3 regions of the Aquipseudomonas alcaligenes genome follow, and region 1 is predicted to be linked to each of the others. Evidence: riboswitches for the same ligand, from Rfam matches in the RefSeq annotation. Region 1 holds a riboswitch; each other region holds the start of a gene.

Region 1 (5,686 bases):
CGGTGCCCTTCGGCGGGCGACCGAAACGCCCGGCCATCGAGATGATGCGCGAGGCCTACGCCGGGCGCTTCCACTACATCCTCTACTTCCAGCAGCCGGGGCTGGCCGAAGCCGAGCTGGACGCCGACATAGGCCGCAGCCTGCGCCTGCTGCTCGGTGGCCTGGAGGGTGCGCTGCTGCAGGACAAGCCGGCTGACGCCCGGTTGTTCGACGGCGCGGATGACCTGCCGCTGCCGGCCTGGTGCCCGCCCCAGCTGTTCGCCGTGTACGAGCGGACCTTCGCCGGCCGCGGCTTTTACGGCGCGCTGAACTGGTACCGCAACTTCGAGCGCAACTGGCAACGCACCGAGCACCTGGCCGCACTGCGGGTCGAGCAGCCGACCCTGTTCCTGCTCGGCGAGCGCGACCCGGTCGGCCGTTTCGAGGCACCGACCCTGGCGCGCATGGCGGCCAAGGTGCCGCGCCTGGAACAGCACCTGTTGCCCGGCTGCGGCCACTGGCTGCAAAGCGAGGACGGCGCGCGGGTCAGTGCGCTGCTGCTGGATTTCCTGGGGCGGCACTACGCCGCGGGCTGATCCGCTTACAGGGTGTTTGGGCTGTTCCCGGCGCTTCGGGTAAACTGCCGCATCTTTTGCACGCCCATAACGATTCGCCTGATGCCGACCACCTTCCACGAGATTCCGCGCGAGCGCCCCGCCACGCCCCTGCTCGACCGTGCCGAGACCCCGGACGGCCTGCGCCGCCTGGCGGAAAGCGAGCTGGAGACCCTCGCCGACGAGCTGCGCCAGTACCTGCTGTACAGCGTCGGCCAGACCGGCGGGCATTTCGGCGCCGGCCTCGGCGTGGTCGAGCTGACCATCGCCCTGCACTACATCTTCGACACCCCGGATGACCGCCTGGTGTGGGACGTCGGTCACCAGGCCTACCCGCACAAGATCCTCACCGGCCGCCGCGAGCGCATGGCCACCCTGCGCCAGAAGGACGGCCTGGCCGCCTTCCCGCGCCGCAGCGAGAGCGAGTACGACACCTTCGGCGTGGGCCACTCCAGCACCAGCATCAGCGCCGCCCTCGGCATGGCCATCGCCGCGCGCATGCAGGGTTCGCGGCGCAAGGCGGTGGCGGTGATCGGCGACGGCGCGCTGACCGCCGGCATGGCCTTCGAGGCGCTCAACCATGCGTCGGACGTCAAGGCCAACATGCTGGTCGTACTCAATGACAACGACATGTCGATCTCCAAGAACGTCGGCGGCCTGTCCAACTACCTGGCCAAGATCATCTCCAGCCGCACCTATTCGAGCATGCGCGAGGGCAGCAAGAAGATTCTTTCGCGCCTGCCCGGCGCCTGGGAGATCGCGCGCAAGGTCGAGGAGCACGCCAAGGGCATGCTGGTGCCCGGCACCCTGTTCGAGGAACTGGGCTGGAACTACGTCGGCCCGATCGACGGCCACGACCTGCCCACCCTGCTGGCCACCCTGCGCAACATGCGCGACCTGGAGGGCCCGCAGTTCCTCCACGTGGTGACCAAGAAGGGCAAGGGCTTCGCCCCGGCCGAGGCCGACCCGATCGGCTACCACGCCATCACCAAGCTGGAGCCGATCAACGCCCCGGTCGCGCCCAAGCAACCCTCCGGGCCCAAGTACTCCAGCGTGTTCGGCCAGTGGCTGTGCGATATGGCCGCCGAAGATCCGCGCCTGGTCGGCATCACCCCGGCGATGAAGGAAGGCTCGGACCTGGTGGCCTTCAGCGAGCGCTTCCCCGAACGCTACTTCGACGTGGCCATCGCCGAGCAGCATGCGGTGACCCTGGCCGCCGGCATGGCCTGCGACGGCGCCAAGCCGGTGGTGGCGATCTACTCCACCTTCTTGCAGCGCGCCTACGACCAGCTGATCCATGACGTGGCGGTGCAGAATCTCGACGTGCTGTTCGCCATCGACCGCGCCGGCCTGGTCGGCGAAGACGGCCCGACCCATGCCGGCAGCTTCGACATCTCCTACCTGCGCTGCATCCCCGGCATGCTGATCGCCACGCCCAGCGACGAGAACGAGCTGCGCCAGCTGCTGACCACCGGCTACCACTTCCAGGGCCCGGCAGCCGTGCGTTATCCGCGTGGCAGCGGCCCCAACGCGCCCATCGACCCGGCACTGGACAGTGTCGAGATCGGCAAGGCGGTGCTGCGTCGCCAGGGCCAGGGCGTGGCCCTGCTGGTCTTCGGCGTGCAGCTGGCCGAGGCCCTGCGCGTGGGCGAAAGCCTGGATGCCACGGTGGTCGACATGCGCTTCGTCAAACCGCTGGACGAGGCCCTGCTGCGCGAACTGGCGGCCAGCCACGCGCTGCTGGTGACCATCGAGGAAAACGCCGTGATGGGCGGCGCAGGCTCAGCGGTCAGCGAGTTCCTCGCCGCCGAGAACCTGGTCAAGCCGCTGCTGCACCTGGGCCTGCCCGATTACTACGTGGAGCACGCCAAGCCGGCGCAGATGCTCGCCGAGTGCGGCCTGGACCTGGCCGGCATCGAGGCGGCCGTCCGTCGCCGCCTGCAGCAACTTGAGCAAAGCTCAAGCTGAGGCACGCTAAACTTGCTTGAGCTTCAACACGCCGTGCACTAAGGTGCGCGGCGTTTTCTTTTCCATCAGGTGCGCCGGTCAATGCCGGCGATAATCGGGAAGCCGGTGCGCTCCATGAGCAATCCCGGCGCTGCCCCCGCAACGGTAATCGATCGCAGCCCTGCTGCAGATCCGCGCAACAGCCACTGGGTCAACCGGGAAGGCGCGCGGAGCGGAATCGAGAGCCCGGAGACCGGCCTGACGGATTCGACTGGTGTTGCGGAGGGCCGCACCGTCAGGCGCCGCCGTGCGCCTGCTTTCTGCCCTCCTCGAAGTCTTTGTCTTTGAGGAACCCCGATGAAACTGTCCCACACCCTGCCTCTCTCGGCGCTGAGCCTGGCTCTGCTGCCTGCTGGTCTCGCGCTGGCCGCCGGCCAGGACGCCGCGCTCAAGCTGCCCGAGACGCTGATCAGCGCCAACCGCGACGTGCAGCAACGCGATGCCAGCAGCACGGCGAGCACCGTATTCACCCGCGCCGACATCGAACGCCTGCAGCCGGCCTCGGTCAGTGACCTGCTGCGCCGCGCCCCCGGCGTGCAGGTGACCGACAATAGTGCCGGCAGCCTGGCCAGCCTGTATATCCGCGGCACCAAGTCGGCACAGAGCCTGGTGCTGGTAGACGGCATGCGCATCGCCTCGGCCAGCTCCGGCGACAGCAACCTGCAGTTCCTCAATGTCGACCAGATCGAGCGCGTCGAAGTGCTGCGCGGCCCACGCTCGGCGGTGTACGGTGCCGACGCCATCGGCGGCGTGGTGCAGATCTTCACCCGCCGCAGCGCTGGCGAGGGCCTGCAGCCCTTCGTACGCATGAGCTATGGCAGCAACGACAGCTGGCGACGCAGCGCCGGACTCTCCGGCGGCGACCAGCAGACCCGCTTCAGCCTGGCCGGTAGCCTCGACGAGAGCGACGGCATCGATCGCACCGGCATCTCCTACGACTCCGACCAGGACCACGACGCCTACCGCAACAAGGCCTTCAGCCTGAGCCTGAGCCACAGCTTCAGCGAACAGCTGGAAGCCGGCGTCAACGTCCTCGACCAGCGCGGCCGTACCGAGTTCGACAACCCCTTCGGCCGTTTCGACATGACCACCTTCGAGTCGGTCGGCCAGGAGCCCTACAGCGACTTCACCCTCAGCAGCGTGTCCAGCTACCTGGACGCGCAGGTCAACGACCTGTGGAGCAGCCGCCTGGAAGTCGGCCACAGCGAGAACCGCGAGGAAAGCCTGGACAAGCTCAGCGACGAGCGTGGCGTGTTCAACACCTATCGCGACTCGGTGAACTGGCTCAACACCCTGGCCCTGAGCGACAGCCACGGCCTGCTGCTGGGTGGCGAGTGGTACGAGGATCAGCTCAACAGCAACACCGCCTTCGCCGAGCAGCAGCGCTGGAACCAGGCCGCGTTTGTCCAGCATCGCTATGAGAGCGAGCACTTCTCCACCGAGCTGGGCGTACGCCACGACAAGAACGAGCAGTTCGGCAGCGAGAATACCTGGAGCGGCGCCCTGACCCTGCCGCTGAACGCCGGCAATGACCTGGTGCTGTCGTACAGCGAGGGCTTCCGCGCGCCGACCTTCAACGATCTCTACTACCCGGACTACAGCAACCCGGACCTCAAGCCCGAGCACTCGAAAAGCTATGAGCTGCAGTGGCGCAGCCAACTGGCCGAGCGCACACGCCTGGAGGCCTCGCTGTATCGCACCGATATCGAGGACGCGATCGCCAGCGACCAGAACTTCATCCCGCAGAACATCGCCGAAGCCCGCATCCACGGCTTCGAGGCCAACCTGCAGCAGGAGCTGTTCGGCTGGCAGGGCCAGCTCGGCATCGCCTTCGTCGATCCGCGCGACCGCGACAGCGGCCACACCCTCAATCGCCGTGCCCGCCGCACCCTCAGCCTGGACCTGGATCGCGCCTTCGGTGCCTTCGCCGTCGGTGCCACCTGGCAGCTGGCGAGCAGCAGCTACGACGACCCGGACAACCAGCACGAACTGGGCGGCTACGGCCTGCTCGGCCTGCGCGGCAGCTGGCAGGCGAGCGGCGAGCTGAAGCTGGAGGCGAAGATCGACAACCTGCTGGACAAGGACTACCAGCGCGCCCTGTACGAGCACGAAGGCGAACGCTACGGCTACCGCCAGGAAGGCCGCACGGCCCTGCTCGGGTTCGTCTGGACTCCCAGGCTGTAAACGAACAAGGCCCCGCGAGGGGCCTTTTTTCTCAATACCTCAACGGGCCCTGGCCAACAGTTCGCAGAGCTGTTCGGTGGCCGCCAGCATCTGGAAGCTGGGGCGCTCCAGGCCCTTGTCCGGTACCGTCCACAGCTGGCCAAGACGCACCGCGGGCAGCTGCGGCCAGGCTCGCCAGCGCTGCAGTTCGGCCTCGCTGCCCCCCAGAATCACCTCGGGCGCGCGCCCCAGCACCGCCTCGACATTGACCTGGGGGGCCGGCAACTGCAGATCGGCGAACACGTTGTGCGCGCCACACACCCGCAGCGCGTCACTGACGATCTGCCGCCCGCCCAGGGTGTACAGCGGCTCGTTCCAGACCTGGTAGAACACCGCCAGCGGCGGCTTGCGACGGTAGCGCCGGCGCAGCTCGGCCAGGCGCGTGGTGAAGCGGTCGCGCAGCTCGCGCCCATGGGCCTCGGCACCGACCAGCCGACCCACCTCAGCGAACTGCTCGGCCAGCGCCTGCAGATCATGGGGCTCGCCGACATACAGCGGGATGCCGAAGGCCCGCAGCTGCGCCTGCTGGGCCTCGGGCACACTGCCGGGCCAGAGCAGCAGCAGGTCCGGCTTGAGCGCCAGCAGGGTTTCCAGCTCGACCTGGCCATAGCGCCCGACCGAAGGTACACCCGCCAGCGCCGGCGGACGCGGCCCGCCATCGAGCAGGCCGACCAGGCGCGACTCGGCGCCCAGCTCCAGCATGATTTCCGACATCGAAGGGGCCAGACTGACCACCCGTTCGGCCGCCGTCAGCGCCGGGCTGAGGGCGAGCAGACAGGCAGCCAGCAGCGCGCGCATCAACCCAGCTGGCGGGGAATGCGGTACAGGCAGAACAGCACCACGCTGCTCAGGGCCAGGAGGAT
Region 2 (5,686 bases), 2.0 Mb from region 1:
TGCACGAAGCGCCCCTCGCCGACGTAGATGCCGGCATGGCTGACCTGGCCACCGCCATTGGTGGCGAAGAACACCAGGTCGCCGCTCTGCAGCTGGTCACGCCCGACGCTGGGCGCGCGCACATGGATCATTTCGCGGGTCGAGCGCGGCAGGGCGATGCCGGCCGAGTTGCGGTAGACGTAGCCGATCAGGCCACTGCAGTCGAAGCCGCTCTCCGGGGTATTGCCGCCGTAGCGATACGGCGTGCCGACCAGGCCGATGGCGCTGATCAGCACGTCGTCGGCACTGCCATCCACGATCGGGAAGGGGTTGCTGGGTTCTTCGGCGGGAGGGTTGCCGGCGCAGGCGGTGAGCAGCGCGGCGAGGGCTAGCAGGGAAAGGCGAGCCGTGAAATGCATGGGCGGGCGTCCTGGCCGGGATGCGCCCTACTCTGCCGGCTCATGGGCGTAGGCGCAAGGCCCACGCCCATGGCGGATCAGCGATGCAGCGCTGCGGGGGCGGCGCCCGACTGCTCCGGAGCCAGGGCCAGCACGCGCTTGGCTTCCATGTAGCTGCGCTTCCAGTAGCTGTCTTCCAGGCTGTCGATGCGCACGCCGCCGCTGCGGCTGCTGCTGGAATGGATGAACTGGTCATCGCCCAGGTAGATGCCGGCGTGGCTGACGCGGCCGCGACCACGGTTGTTGAAGAAGATCAGGTCGCCCGGTTCCAGCTCGTCACGCGAGACCAGCGGTGCGTCGAGGTTGATCATCTCGCGGGTCGAGCGCGGCAGCTGCAGACCGGCCTCTTCCCTGAACAGGTAGCCGATGAAGCCGCTGCAGTCGAAGCCGGTCTTGATCGACGTGCCACCGAAACGGTACTTGGTGCCGACCAGCGACAGCCCCTGGCTGAGGATGCTGTCCGCCAGCGAGGGCAGTTCGTAGGGCTGATCGTCCGTGAAGTCGGCCATCTGCTCGTCGGTCATGTACTCGACCGGCGGCTGTGGCTCCTGTTGGGCCAGATCCATCTGGGACTGCGGCGCCTGGTTGGCGCAGGCCGCCAGCAGGGCTGTGAGTGCAATGGGCACGAGGGGTGCGAAGCGCTTGAGCATGGGCACGACCGTGTCTGTCTGGTTTTTATTGGTGGGCGACTATGCCGTCTGTCGACGTGATTTGCAAATTCAATGCCCGGAAATGTGACTCAGTAGTTCCGGCAAAACGTCTGACGCCCTTCCCGACAGACGGACATCCACCAGGCGGCTGATATCGGTGTGCTGCGGGTTCACTTCCACGGTGAAACCCTTGTTCCTGCGGGCTTCCAGCACCGGCTCGACGATATAGGGGAAGCTCGCCGTGGTGCCCACCGCGATCACCACCTCGAAGCCCTGGCGCACCTGGTCATAAAGCCGACCAATGGCATCCTCGGGCAGCATCTCCTCGAACAGCACCACCGGCGGGCGCAACACGCCCCCGCATTGTGCACAACGTGGCGGCAGCGGACGGCGCAGGTGCTCGGCCAGCTGCGGGTCCTCGGCCCCGCAGGACTGGCAGTACAGCGGCGCCAGTTCGCCGTGAATCTCGATCAGGCGCTCCACCGGCGAACCCACGGCGCGGTGGTAGCCGTCGATGTTCTGCGTCAGCACCCAGCAACCGGGCTTGCGCCGCTGCAGCTCGGCGATGGCGGCATGCCCGGCATTCGGCGCGGCACCCAGGCAGGCTTCGCCCAGCTGTGCCAGGTACTTCCAGCACAGCGCCGGATCGCGCTGCAGCATCGGCCCGGACAGCGCCGCCTCGATCGGCAGGCCCTCGGCAGTCAGACCGTTGTACAGCCCGCCGAGGCCGCGATAGGTCGGCAGCCCGGAGTCGGCCGAGAGACCGGCACCGCTGATGACCAGGATGCGCTCGGCGTTCTGGATGGCCTGGGCGACGCGGAGAATGTCCTGTTGCATGGGTTGCCTCTTCGGGCCACAAAGCGGCTTTGTCAGTGGTTGACCGTATGCGCCAGCATCACCGACAACTGACACAGCGGCCGGCCGCTCTGCGCGTGCCACTGGTTGAAGGCGGCCTGCACCAGGGCCAGGTCCTTCTGGCTGGTCGGCGCCTTGTCGATGATCTCCTGGGCCTTGAGCGCGGCGACCATATCATCGGTCGGAATGAAGGTGTCCTTGCCGACCATGCGCAGGAAGCGCGGCGCCGACAGGCCGCCGAGCTGGTTGCCGTGCTTGGCCAGGTACTTCCACAGGCCGACGATATCGGTCACCGGCCAGTCGGCGATCAGTGCACCGAAGCTGCCTTTTTCCTGGCGCACATCGAGAATGAACTGGGCATTGCGCGGCACGCTCTTGAGCTTGCCCAAATGGCGAATCAGCCGTGCATCCTGCATCAGCCGCTCCAGGTGCTCGGCGCCCATCAGCACCACCTTCTCCGGGTCGAAGCCGAAGAACACCTGCTCGAAGGCCGGCCACTTGGCGTCGACCAGGCTGTGCTTGAGGCCGGCGCGGAACACCCGCAGTGCCAGCAGCGACAGGTAGCGATCGTCACTCAGCGCACGCAGCTCGGCGTCAGAGCGGGGCTGCGGCAGGCGCGCCTCCAGCGCCGCGGCCGAGCCGAAGCGGTTGAGGCAGTACTCGTGGAGCCATTGATAGTCACGCATGCTTGATCTCCCTTGCAGCCGTGAAGGTTGCCCGACGCACGCGGGCTCAGTCCAGGCGATAGAGGTGGCGCGTTGCCTCGGCATACAGGGCCGACTGGGCGAAATCGTCCGTGGCCAGGACCCGCCCGACCAGGATCAGCGCGGTGCGGCGAAAGCCTTTCAGCGCCACCCGCGCCTCGATGTCCGCCAGGGTGCCGCGCACCCAGTCCTGGTCGGGCCAGCTGGCGCGGTACACCACGGCGATCGGGCAGTCGGGGCCGTAGTACGGCAACAGCTCGTCAACAATGCGCGGCAGGTGCTGCACGCCGAGGTGGATGGCCAGGGTCGCGCGGTGGCTGGCCAGAGCGCCCAGCTCCTCCCCCGCCGGCATCGGCGAATTGTGCCCGTAGCGGGTGAGGATCACCGTCTGCGCCACCTCCGGCAGGGTCAGCTCGGCCTCCAACAGCGCCGCGCAGGCGGCGGTCGCGGTGACCCCGGGGATGATCTCGAAGGGAATGTTCAGCGCGCGCAGCTCGCGGATCTGCTCGCCGATGGCGCCATACAGCGAGGGGTCACCGGAATGCACGCGGGCCACATCCTGGCCTCGCGCATGGGCCTCGGCCAGCAGCGCGATGATCTGCGACAGGTGCAGTTCGGCGGTATTCACCACCTGCTCGGCCTGGTGCCAGTCGAGCACGGCCGCCGGCACCAGCGAGCCGGCATAGACGATCACCGGGCAGCTGCGGATCAGGCGCTGGCCCTTGACGGTGATCAGCTCGGGGTCGCCGGGGCCGGCGCCGATGAAATAGACGGTCATGCACAGGGCTCCGAATCGATGCGCGCCAGGGCGCAGGTGGCATTGGCGCTGCGCAGGCGCGGGCCGAGCAGCTGCGCCCGCCCCAGGCGTGCGGCGGCGGCCAGAGCGCTGGGCTCGGCCACCGCCGGGCTGCCGGCCACTTGCTGGGTCAGCGGCTTGGCCTCGGCCTGCCCGGCGAATGCCAGCAGCGCCTCGGCCGCCACATGTTCCAGCGGTAGCCGCAGGCGTTCGGCCAGGGCCTGCAGGCCAGGCTCGTCACGCTTGTGCGCGCTGCTGGCCAGCCCGACCAGTTCGTCCAGCTGCCGGCCGTGGGCAGCCAGGCACTGCTGCAGCAGCGCCTGCAGTTCGTCCACCGGACAACCGCGCCGGCAGCCGAACCCGGCAATCAGGCGAATCGGCATGGGCACTCCCGCTGCGAGCCAAAAGGCCGCGTAGCTCAGCACGCGCGCCGATGCGGGTCAACCGCACGGTTGACCGCTTTCCGGCCGCTGCGTAGCCTTGCGCCCTTTCCGAGGTTCTTCTTCGCCCGACGAAGAAGCTAAGAGGGAACAGGGTTCATGCCCTGGCTGCCCCCGCAACTGTGAACGGATGACGTCCTTCGACATGCCACTGCCCTGACGGGTGGGAAGGCGAAGGATAGAGCCCGAGCCCCCTATGATCTCGCCAGAGATCGCAGGAGGCTTTCGGCCTCACGCCGTGAGCCAGGAGACCTGCCTCGTGAAAGTGTTCGACAACCGGGCGGGGTGATCCGGTGGTGTTCGGCCCTCGCTCGCCTGCGGGAGCCCCGCCCTGCCCGTCCGTCCATTTTCCCGACGCAGCAGGGCCGCCATGCACACTCTCGCCAAACTCCCCGTCACCATCGTCACCGGCTTTCTCGGTGCCGGCAAAACCACCCTGCTGCGCCATCTGCTGAGCCACGCGGGCGGGCGGCGCATCGCAGTGATCGTCAACGAGTTCGGCGAGCTGGGCATCGACGGCGCCATCCTCAAGCAGTGCTCCATCGGCTGCAGCGAGGAAGAAGCCGAGGGCCGCATCTTCGAGCTGGCCAACGGCTGCCTGTGCTGCACCGTGCAGGAAGAGTTCTTCCCGGTGATGCGTGAGCTGGTGGCGCGTCGCGGCGAGCTCGACCATATCCTCATCGAAACCTCCGGCCTGGCCCTGCCCAAGCCGCTGGTACAGGCCTTCAACTGGCCGGAAATCCGCACCGCCTGCACCGTGGATGCGGTGATCACCGTGGTCGACAGCCCGGCCGTGGCTGCCGGCACCTTCGCCGCCTTCCCTGAGCAGGTGGACGCCCAGCGCCAGCAGGACCCGAACCTCGACCACGAGTCGCCGCTGCACGAGCTGTTCGCCGACCAGCTGGCCAGCGCTGACCTGGTGCTGCTGAACAAGACCGACCTGCTGGATGCCGATGCACTGGCCGCCGTGCGCGCCGAAGTGGCCGAGGAACTGCCGCCGGCGGTCAAGGTGATCGAGGCCCAGGGCGGTGAGCTGCCGCTGGAGGTGCTGCTCGGCCTGAACTGCGAGACCGAGCTGCATATCGACAGCCGACGCACTCATCATGACGAGGAAGACGAGGACCACGACCACGACGAGTTCGACGCCTTCGACGTCGTGCTGCCGGAAGCCGAGGAAGCGCGCCTGCTGGCCGCTCTCAAGGACGCCGTGGCCAAGCACGGCATCCTGCGCGTCAAGGGCTTCGCCGCCATCCCCGGCAAGGCCATGCGCCTGCTGGTGCAGGGCGTCGGCCAGCGCTTCGACCGCCACTTCGACCGCGCCTGGGGTGCAGACGAAGCGCGGCAGACGCGCCTGGTACTGATCGGCCAGGACCTCGACCGCACCGCCATCGAGGCGGAGCTGAAGGCCGCACTGGCCGGCTGACATGCACCTGCTCCGCGCCCAGGCCGGCGTCACCCTGCCGGCCGACAGCATCGCCGACCTCGGCCAGACCCCGGCCGAGCTGGTGATCCTCTGCACCGGTGACTCGCACCTCTCCTTGCTGGCCGAGGTGGCGCGCGAGCTGCCCGCGGATTTCCCCAGCCTGCGCCTGGCCAGCCCGGCGCAGCTGCCCAACCATGCTTCGGTGGATTTCTACGTCGAGCAGGTGCTGCGCCACGCCAGGGTCATCCTGATCTCGGTACACGGCGGCGTCAGCTACTGGCGCTACGGCATCGAACGTGTGGTCGAGCTGGGCCGCCTGGGCGCCACCATCATCCTGGTGCCGGGCGACGACCGCGCCGATCCCGAGCTGAGCGAACTGAG
Region 3 (5,686 bases), 2.0 Mb from region 1:
TCCACCAGCTGCGGGGTCAGCTCGCCAAGGGTGAGCACACGCAGGGCCTCCGCCGGGCGACCGATGTCGCGGCCGAGCACCACCAGGGTCTGCGGTTCGCGGTGCTGGCGCAGCAGGTCGAGGGCGCGGCCGAGCTGCCAGGGACGCGCCCTGGAGATCGGGTTGTAGAAGGCCATGGCCAGGTCGGCGGCGGCGGCGTGCTGCAGGCGCTTCTCGATCACCGTCCAGGGCTTGAGGTTGTCGGACAGCGAGATCAGGCAGAAGTCGTGGCCCAGCGGCGCGCCGGCCTTGGCGGCGGTAGCCAGGGCCGCGGAGATGCCGGGCAGCACCTCCAGTTCGACGCCCTGCCAGCGAGCATCGCCGGAGGCCTCCAGCGCCTCCATCACCGCGGCGGCCATGGCGAACACGCCAGGGTCGCCGGAGGACACCATCACCACCCGGCGGCCCTGCGCGGCCAGCTCGAAGGCATGGGCGGCGCGCTGCAGCTCCTCGCGGTTGTCACTGGCGTGCAGGCACTGGTCTTCGCGATAGGGGCCGGCCATGCTCACGTAGGTCTCGTAGCCGAGCACATCCTCGGCCTGGTCCAGCGCGCGGCGCACCGCCGGGGCCAGCAGCTCGGCGCAGCCGGGGCCGATTCCGACCACGCTGAGGCGGCCACGTGGGCGGCCTGTCTCGGCGGCAATCTGCGGGCTTGCGGCCAGATGCAGATTTAGCCCCGGCGCCTCGTAGCAGGCCGGCGGCAGCGCAGCCGTCGAGTCGATAAAGCGCAACGGTACCTTCAGCTCGGCAGCCGCCTGCTCGGCGAACGGCAACGCACGCCCTTCGCCCTCGACCAGCAACGCGGCCAGGGCCGCCTCGGCCAGACCGGCGTCTGCCAATGCGGCGCGAACGCGTTCGGCGGAAGGCTCGGCACAACGCGCCAGCACCCGCCGCGGATGAATCAGCAGCGCATCGCCTCCACTGGCGGCGGCCACATCGATGCGCAGGCAACGCTCGCCCTCGGCATGCAGCGGCAGGTTGGCCTGCGCCAGCCAAGGCGCCTCGCCCTCGACACGCAGGCGCGCGCCGCCGAGCAGGTCGCTGACCAGGCGCTTGCCCTGCTCCAGGTCGGCCAGGGCATAACCCTCTGGCGGGTCGAGCAGGCAGGTGCCGAAGCGCAGCTCGCCGCTGGTGGTGATAGCGGGCGCCACGGCCAGCCACTCGCCCAGCTCGCGGGCCAGGCGATTGACCCCGGCCAGGCCACCGAGCAGCGGCACCACGGCGCTGCCGTCCTCGGCCAGGGCCAGCACCGGCGGCTCCATGCCCTTCTCCACCAGGGCAGAAGCCAGGCTGCGGATGACGATGCCGGCGGCGCACAGGGCGATGATCGGCATGCCTGCGCGGTACAGGCCGCGCAGGTGTTCGGCGAATTCGCGGTAGCTCTCATCGACCTCGTCGACCCGCCCGGCCAGGCCGTGGATGCGCGCCTGCGGGTAGCGTTGCTGCACGCGGCGTGCGGTAGCCAGCGCCGAGGCGCCGAGGATGACGATGGCGGCGGGATTCATCGACTCAGCCACGCCACTTCTCCCCCGGCACCAGGATCATGGAAAAGTACGGCGAGGCCAGCGGGTCGACCTCATCCAGCGGCACTATCTGCTGGTTGTCCATGGTCGCGCGCTCCACGTAGTGGGCACGCTCGGCCAGGCCGAGGCGTTGCAGTACGCGGCGCACCTTGTCGAAGTTGCGGCCGAGCTTCATCACCACGGCGGCCTCGGCAGTGCGCAGGCGCTGCTCCAGTTCTTCCTCCGGCAGCACGCCGGAGAGCACGCTCAAGCTCTGGTTGCGATACACCAGCGGCGTGCCCAGCACCGAGGCGCAGCCGAGCATGGAGCACACGCCGGGCACCACCTCGGCCTCATAGCGCTCGGCCAGGCGGTCGTGCAGGTACATGTAGGAGCCGTAGAAGAACGGATCACCCTCGCAGATCACCGCCACGTCGCGGCCGGCATCCAGCTCCAGGGCGATCTGCGCGGCGCAGGTGTCGTAGAAGTCGGCGATCACATCCTCGTAGGACAACGGCGGCGCCAGCTTCTCGGTGGTCACCGGGTAGACCAGCGGCAGGCGGCGCTGCGCAGCGGTGAGATGGGCCTCGATGATGCCGAAGGCGTTGCCGCCCTGCCCCTTGTTGGCCTTGGCCTTGGCCACGAAGTAGCCAACCACCGGCGCCGACTGCAGTAGGCGCAGGGCTTTCAAGGTGATCAGCTCCGGATCGCCGGGGCCGACACCGAGGCCGAGCAGACGTCCCTTGCGCATCACTCCATCTCCGTGGCCAGGGCGTTGACGGCGGCGGCGGCCATGGCGCTGCCGCCACGACGGCCGCGCACGATGACGTAGGGCACGCCACGGCTGTCGGCAGCCAGCATGTCCTTGGATTCAGCCGCGCCAATAAAGCCCACCGGCATGCCGAGGATCAGCGCCGGCCTGGGCGCGCCGGCGTCGAGCATCTCCAGCAGGTAGAACAGCGCGGTCGGCGCATTGCCGATCACCACCACGCTGCCCTCCAGGTACTCGCGCCAGTGCTCCAGCGCCGCCGCCGAGCGGGTGTTGCCGAGATCGCGGGCCAGCTGCGGCACGTCTGCCTCATTCAGGGTGCAGATCACCGGGTTGTTGGCCGGCAGGCGTGCGCGGGTGATGCCCTCGGCCACCATGCGCGCGTCGCAGAGGATCGGCGCGCCCTTGGCCAGGGCGGCGCGGCCGGCAGCGCCGGCACCGGGCGAAAAGCGCAGGTCATGCACCACATCGACCATGCCGCAGGCGTGGATCAGCCGTACGGCGAGCTTTTCCAGGTCGGCCGGGATGGCCGCGAGATCGGCCTCGGCGCGGATGGTGGCGAAGGACTGGCGATAGATCTCCTGACCATCGCGGATGTAATCGATCATTCGGGGCTTCCTGCGGCGAGGCGCTCGCCGGCTTGGTCGATATCGAGGGATTGCGCCAGCAGGCGGCCGAACCCGGCCAGGCCCTGCTCGCGGCGATAGAGGTCATAACGGCCGCCGGGCTGAGCCAGCAGCGTGTAGGGCGCGACATGGGCGGCGGCGCAGCTGCGCGGGCAGCCGCTCAGATGCACCTGGGCCGGTCCATTGGGGCCAAGGCGCTCGGCCAGACGCTGGGCATCGGCCTTGGTGTCCGCGCCGGCCTTGGCGCAGCCGGCGCTGCCGCTACAGGCGAGCATCCGCGCCAGCGGCGCGCGGTCATCCAGCAGCAGGCCGATGTCATTCAAGGCTTGCGCCACGATGGCCTGGCGGGCAACGGGCACATCCGGCAGCAGCACGCCCTGCCAGGGCGTGAGACGCAGCTCGCCACTGCCCTCGGAGTCAGCCAGTGCAGCCAGGGCATGCAACTGCTCCGCGTGCAGGCGCCCGAGCGGCGCGCCGGCCAGCAGCATCACCCAGCCTGACTGCGCCTGCACATGTGCCCCCAACGGCGGGCTGTCGTAGCGCGGACGCAGCGGAGTGGCCCATGGCTGCTGCACTGGTAATGACAGGCGCGCCAGGAACTGCTCGACCGACAGTTCAGCCAGCAGCTGGCGCATCCGGGTATGTGTGCCGGCCGCCTGCAGGAACAGCCGCAGCACCGTCTCCACCAGCATCTCCGCCTGTACCAAGGGAATCGCACCCAGCGCCGGATCACGCGGGCAGCCCGCCAGGCCGAAGGCCAGGCGGGTTCCGTCGGGCAAGGCACTGAGCCACAGGTCGTGGGGATGGTCGAGCATGGCCAGGGACTCGCCGCCGTCCAGCTGGATGGCGAACTTGGCGGACAGGCCGTGAAACTCGGGCGTATTTTCCAGCAGCGCCAGCAGGCGTGCGGCCAGCGGACGGGTATCGAGGTGCGCGCTGCGATCGCGCCCGGCCGCCGGGCTGAGCAGCAGGTTGCGCACATCGTCGGCGGCCGGGTTACGCGGACCGAGGCCGCCGGCCAGCAGGTGCTGCACCAGCGGCGCCTGGCATTCCTCGCGCACACCGCGCAGCTGCAGGTTGCTGCGGTTGGTCAGCTCCAGCACACCACTGCCATAGAGCCGCGCGGCCTCGGCCACGGCGCGGGCCTGGGCGCTGGTCAGCAGCCCGCCGGGCAGTTTGACGCGGCAGATGCCGCCATCACGCGCGGGCACGACACGCCACAGCCCCGGGCAGGCCGAGGGACGCAACAAAGACGCGGCAGGAGCAACTGGCTGCATGCGGTCACCGACAACAAACGACGCGGCGACCGAACCGGAGGCATCACCCGGGCAGGGCGATTCCTTGGCATCGGTACACCCCGCCCGATGTTGGCACTCGCGACTGCGTCGTCGGCAGGTCTCCTGGCTGGCAGGTCGTCATCGCGGCGCGGCCTTCCCGATTGCTCAGTGGCGTATGTGCGGAGCGACTCGCTGCTTACAGTTGCGGGGGCAGCCATGGTTGGAGCCGAGGCTCACCCATGTTCCCTCTTAGGCCCATTGGCTCCCCTGGAGGGGCCGGGCACCGACGAAGGCGCTATTATGCCCGCTTTTTCCGGCGCCGGGCCAAGCCCGCGCGTCACCGCAAGGAGAGCTGCATGACGGCCTGGCTGACAGTGGTAGGCATTGGCGAAGACGGCTACGCCGGCCTGGGCAAGGCGGCGCGGCGCGCGCTGCTGGAGGCCGAATGCATTGTCGGCGCGCCGCGCCAGCTCGACCTGCTGCCGCCGTGCATCCGCGCCCCGCGCCAGACCTGGCCCAGCCCCTTCAGCCTCGAACCCGTGCTGCAGCGACGCGGCACACCGACCTGCGTACTGGCCAGCGGCGACCCCATGCTGTTCGGCATCGGCGCCAGCCTGGCGCGGCAGGTCGATGGAGGCGAGATGCGGGTGCTGCCGGCGCCCTCCTCCTATTCCCTGGCCGCTGCCCGCCTGGGCTGGCCGCTGCAGGACGTGCCCCTGCTGTCGGTGGTGGCGCGCCCGCTGCCCGCCGTCGCCCGCCATCTGCACGACGGCCAGCGTCTGCTGATCCTGTGCAATGACGGCAGCAGCCCGGGTGCCATCGCCGCCCTGCTGCGCGAACGCGGCTTCGGCGCCAGCCGCCTGAGCGTGCTGGAACACCTGGGCGGCCCGCACGAGCGGCGTATCGATGGCCTGGCAGCAAGCTGGAGCCTGGAGGAAGTGGCCGCACTCAATCTACTGGCCGTCGAGTGCAGGGCCGACACCGGCGTGCAGCCGCTACCGTTGACCATCGGCCTGCCTGACGATGCCTATCGCCACGACGGCCAGCTGACCAAGCGCGACGTGCGCGCCATTACCCTCGCCCGCCTGGCGCCGCGCCCCGGCGAGCTGCTGTGGGATGTCGGCGCCGGTTGCGGCTCGATCGGCATCGAGTGGCTGCGCAGCCACCCGCGCTGCCGCGCCATCGCCATCGAAGCCGATGCCGGCCGCCAGCAGCTGATTGCCCATAATCGCGATGCCCTCGGCGTGCCGCAGCTGCAGCTGGTGGCCGGCGAGGCACCGCAGGCCCTGGCCGGCCTGGAGGCGCCCGACGCCATCTTTATCGGTGGCGGCGTCACCGTGCCCGGCGTGCTGGAGCATTGCTGGCAGATGCTGAAACCGGGCGGCCGGCTGGTCGCCAATGCCGTGACCCTGCAGAGCGAGGCGGCTCTGGTGGCCTTCCGCGAGCGGCACGGCGGCGAGCTGACCCGCATCG

The links. A riboswitch is a leader RNA that binds a small molecule or an ion and turns the genes downstream of it on or off. The one in region 1 is predicted to bind cobalamin.
Region 2: it holds a riboswitch for cobalamin, as region 1 does, so the genes downstream of both, cobW (cobalamin biosynthesis protein CobW) here and AAG092_RS08210 (TonB-dependent receptor domain-containing protein) in region 1, are expected to answer to the same signal.
Region 3: it holds a riboswitch for cobalamin, as region 1 does, so the genes downstream of both, cobG (precorrin-3B synthase) here and AAG092_RS08210 (TonB-dependent receptor domain-containing protein) in region 1, are expected to answer to the same signal.

The regions. Positions count from the first base shown of each region.
Region 1 covers NZ_CP154874.1:1,694,181-1,699,866, forward strand. The annotation lists gene AAG092_RS08200 (alpha/beta fold hydrolase) at 1-575, shown strand, start outside; gene dxs (1-deoxy-D-xylulose-5-phosphate synthase) at 657-2,561, shown strand; cobalamin riboswitch at 2,612-2,817, shown strand; gene AAG092_RS08210 (TonB-dependent receptor domain-containing protein) at 2,898-4,784, shown strand; gene AAG092_RS08215 (helical backbone metal receptor) at 4,824-5,621, opposite strand; gene AAG092_RS08220 (MFS transporter) at 5,621-5,686, opposite strand, start outside.
Region 2 covers NZ_CP154874.1:3,828,669-3,834,354, reverse strand. The annotation lists gene AAG092_RS18615 (C40 family peptidase) at 1-398, opposite strand, end outside; gene AAG092_RS18610 (C40 family peptidase) at 476-1,087, opposite strand; gene AAG092_RS18605 (NAD-dependent deacylase) at 1,157-1,924, opposite strand; gene AAG092_RS18600 (DNA-3-methyladenine glycosylase I) at 1,957-2,628, opposite strand; gene cobM (precorrin-4 C(11)-methyltransferase) at 2,675-3,424, opposite strand; gene AAG092_RS18590 (cobalamin biosynthesis protein) at 3,421-3,825, opposite strand; cobalamin riboswitch at 3,920-4,157, shown strand; gene cobW (cobalamin biosynthesis protein CobW) at 4,253-5,305, shown strand; gene cobN (cobaltochelatase subunit CobN) at 5,307-5,686, shown strand, end outside.
Region 3 covers NZ_CP154874.1:3,811,583-3,817,268, reverse strand. The annotation lists gene cobJ (precorrin-3B C(17)-methyltransferase) at 1-1,544, opposite strand, end outside; gene AAG092_RS18530 (precorrin-2 C(20)-methyltransferase) at 1,549-2,292, opposite strand; gene AAG092_RS18525 (precorrin-8X methylmutase) at 2,292-2,918, opposite strand; gene cobG (precorrin-3B synthase) at 2,915-4,213, opposite strand; cobalamin riboswitch at 4,309-4,516, opposite strand; gene cbiE (precorrin-6y C5,15-methyltransferase (decarboxylating) subunit CbiE) at 4,570-5,686, shown strand, end outside.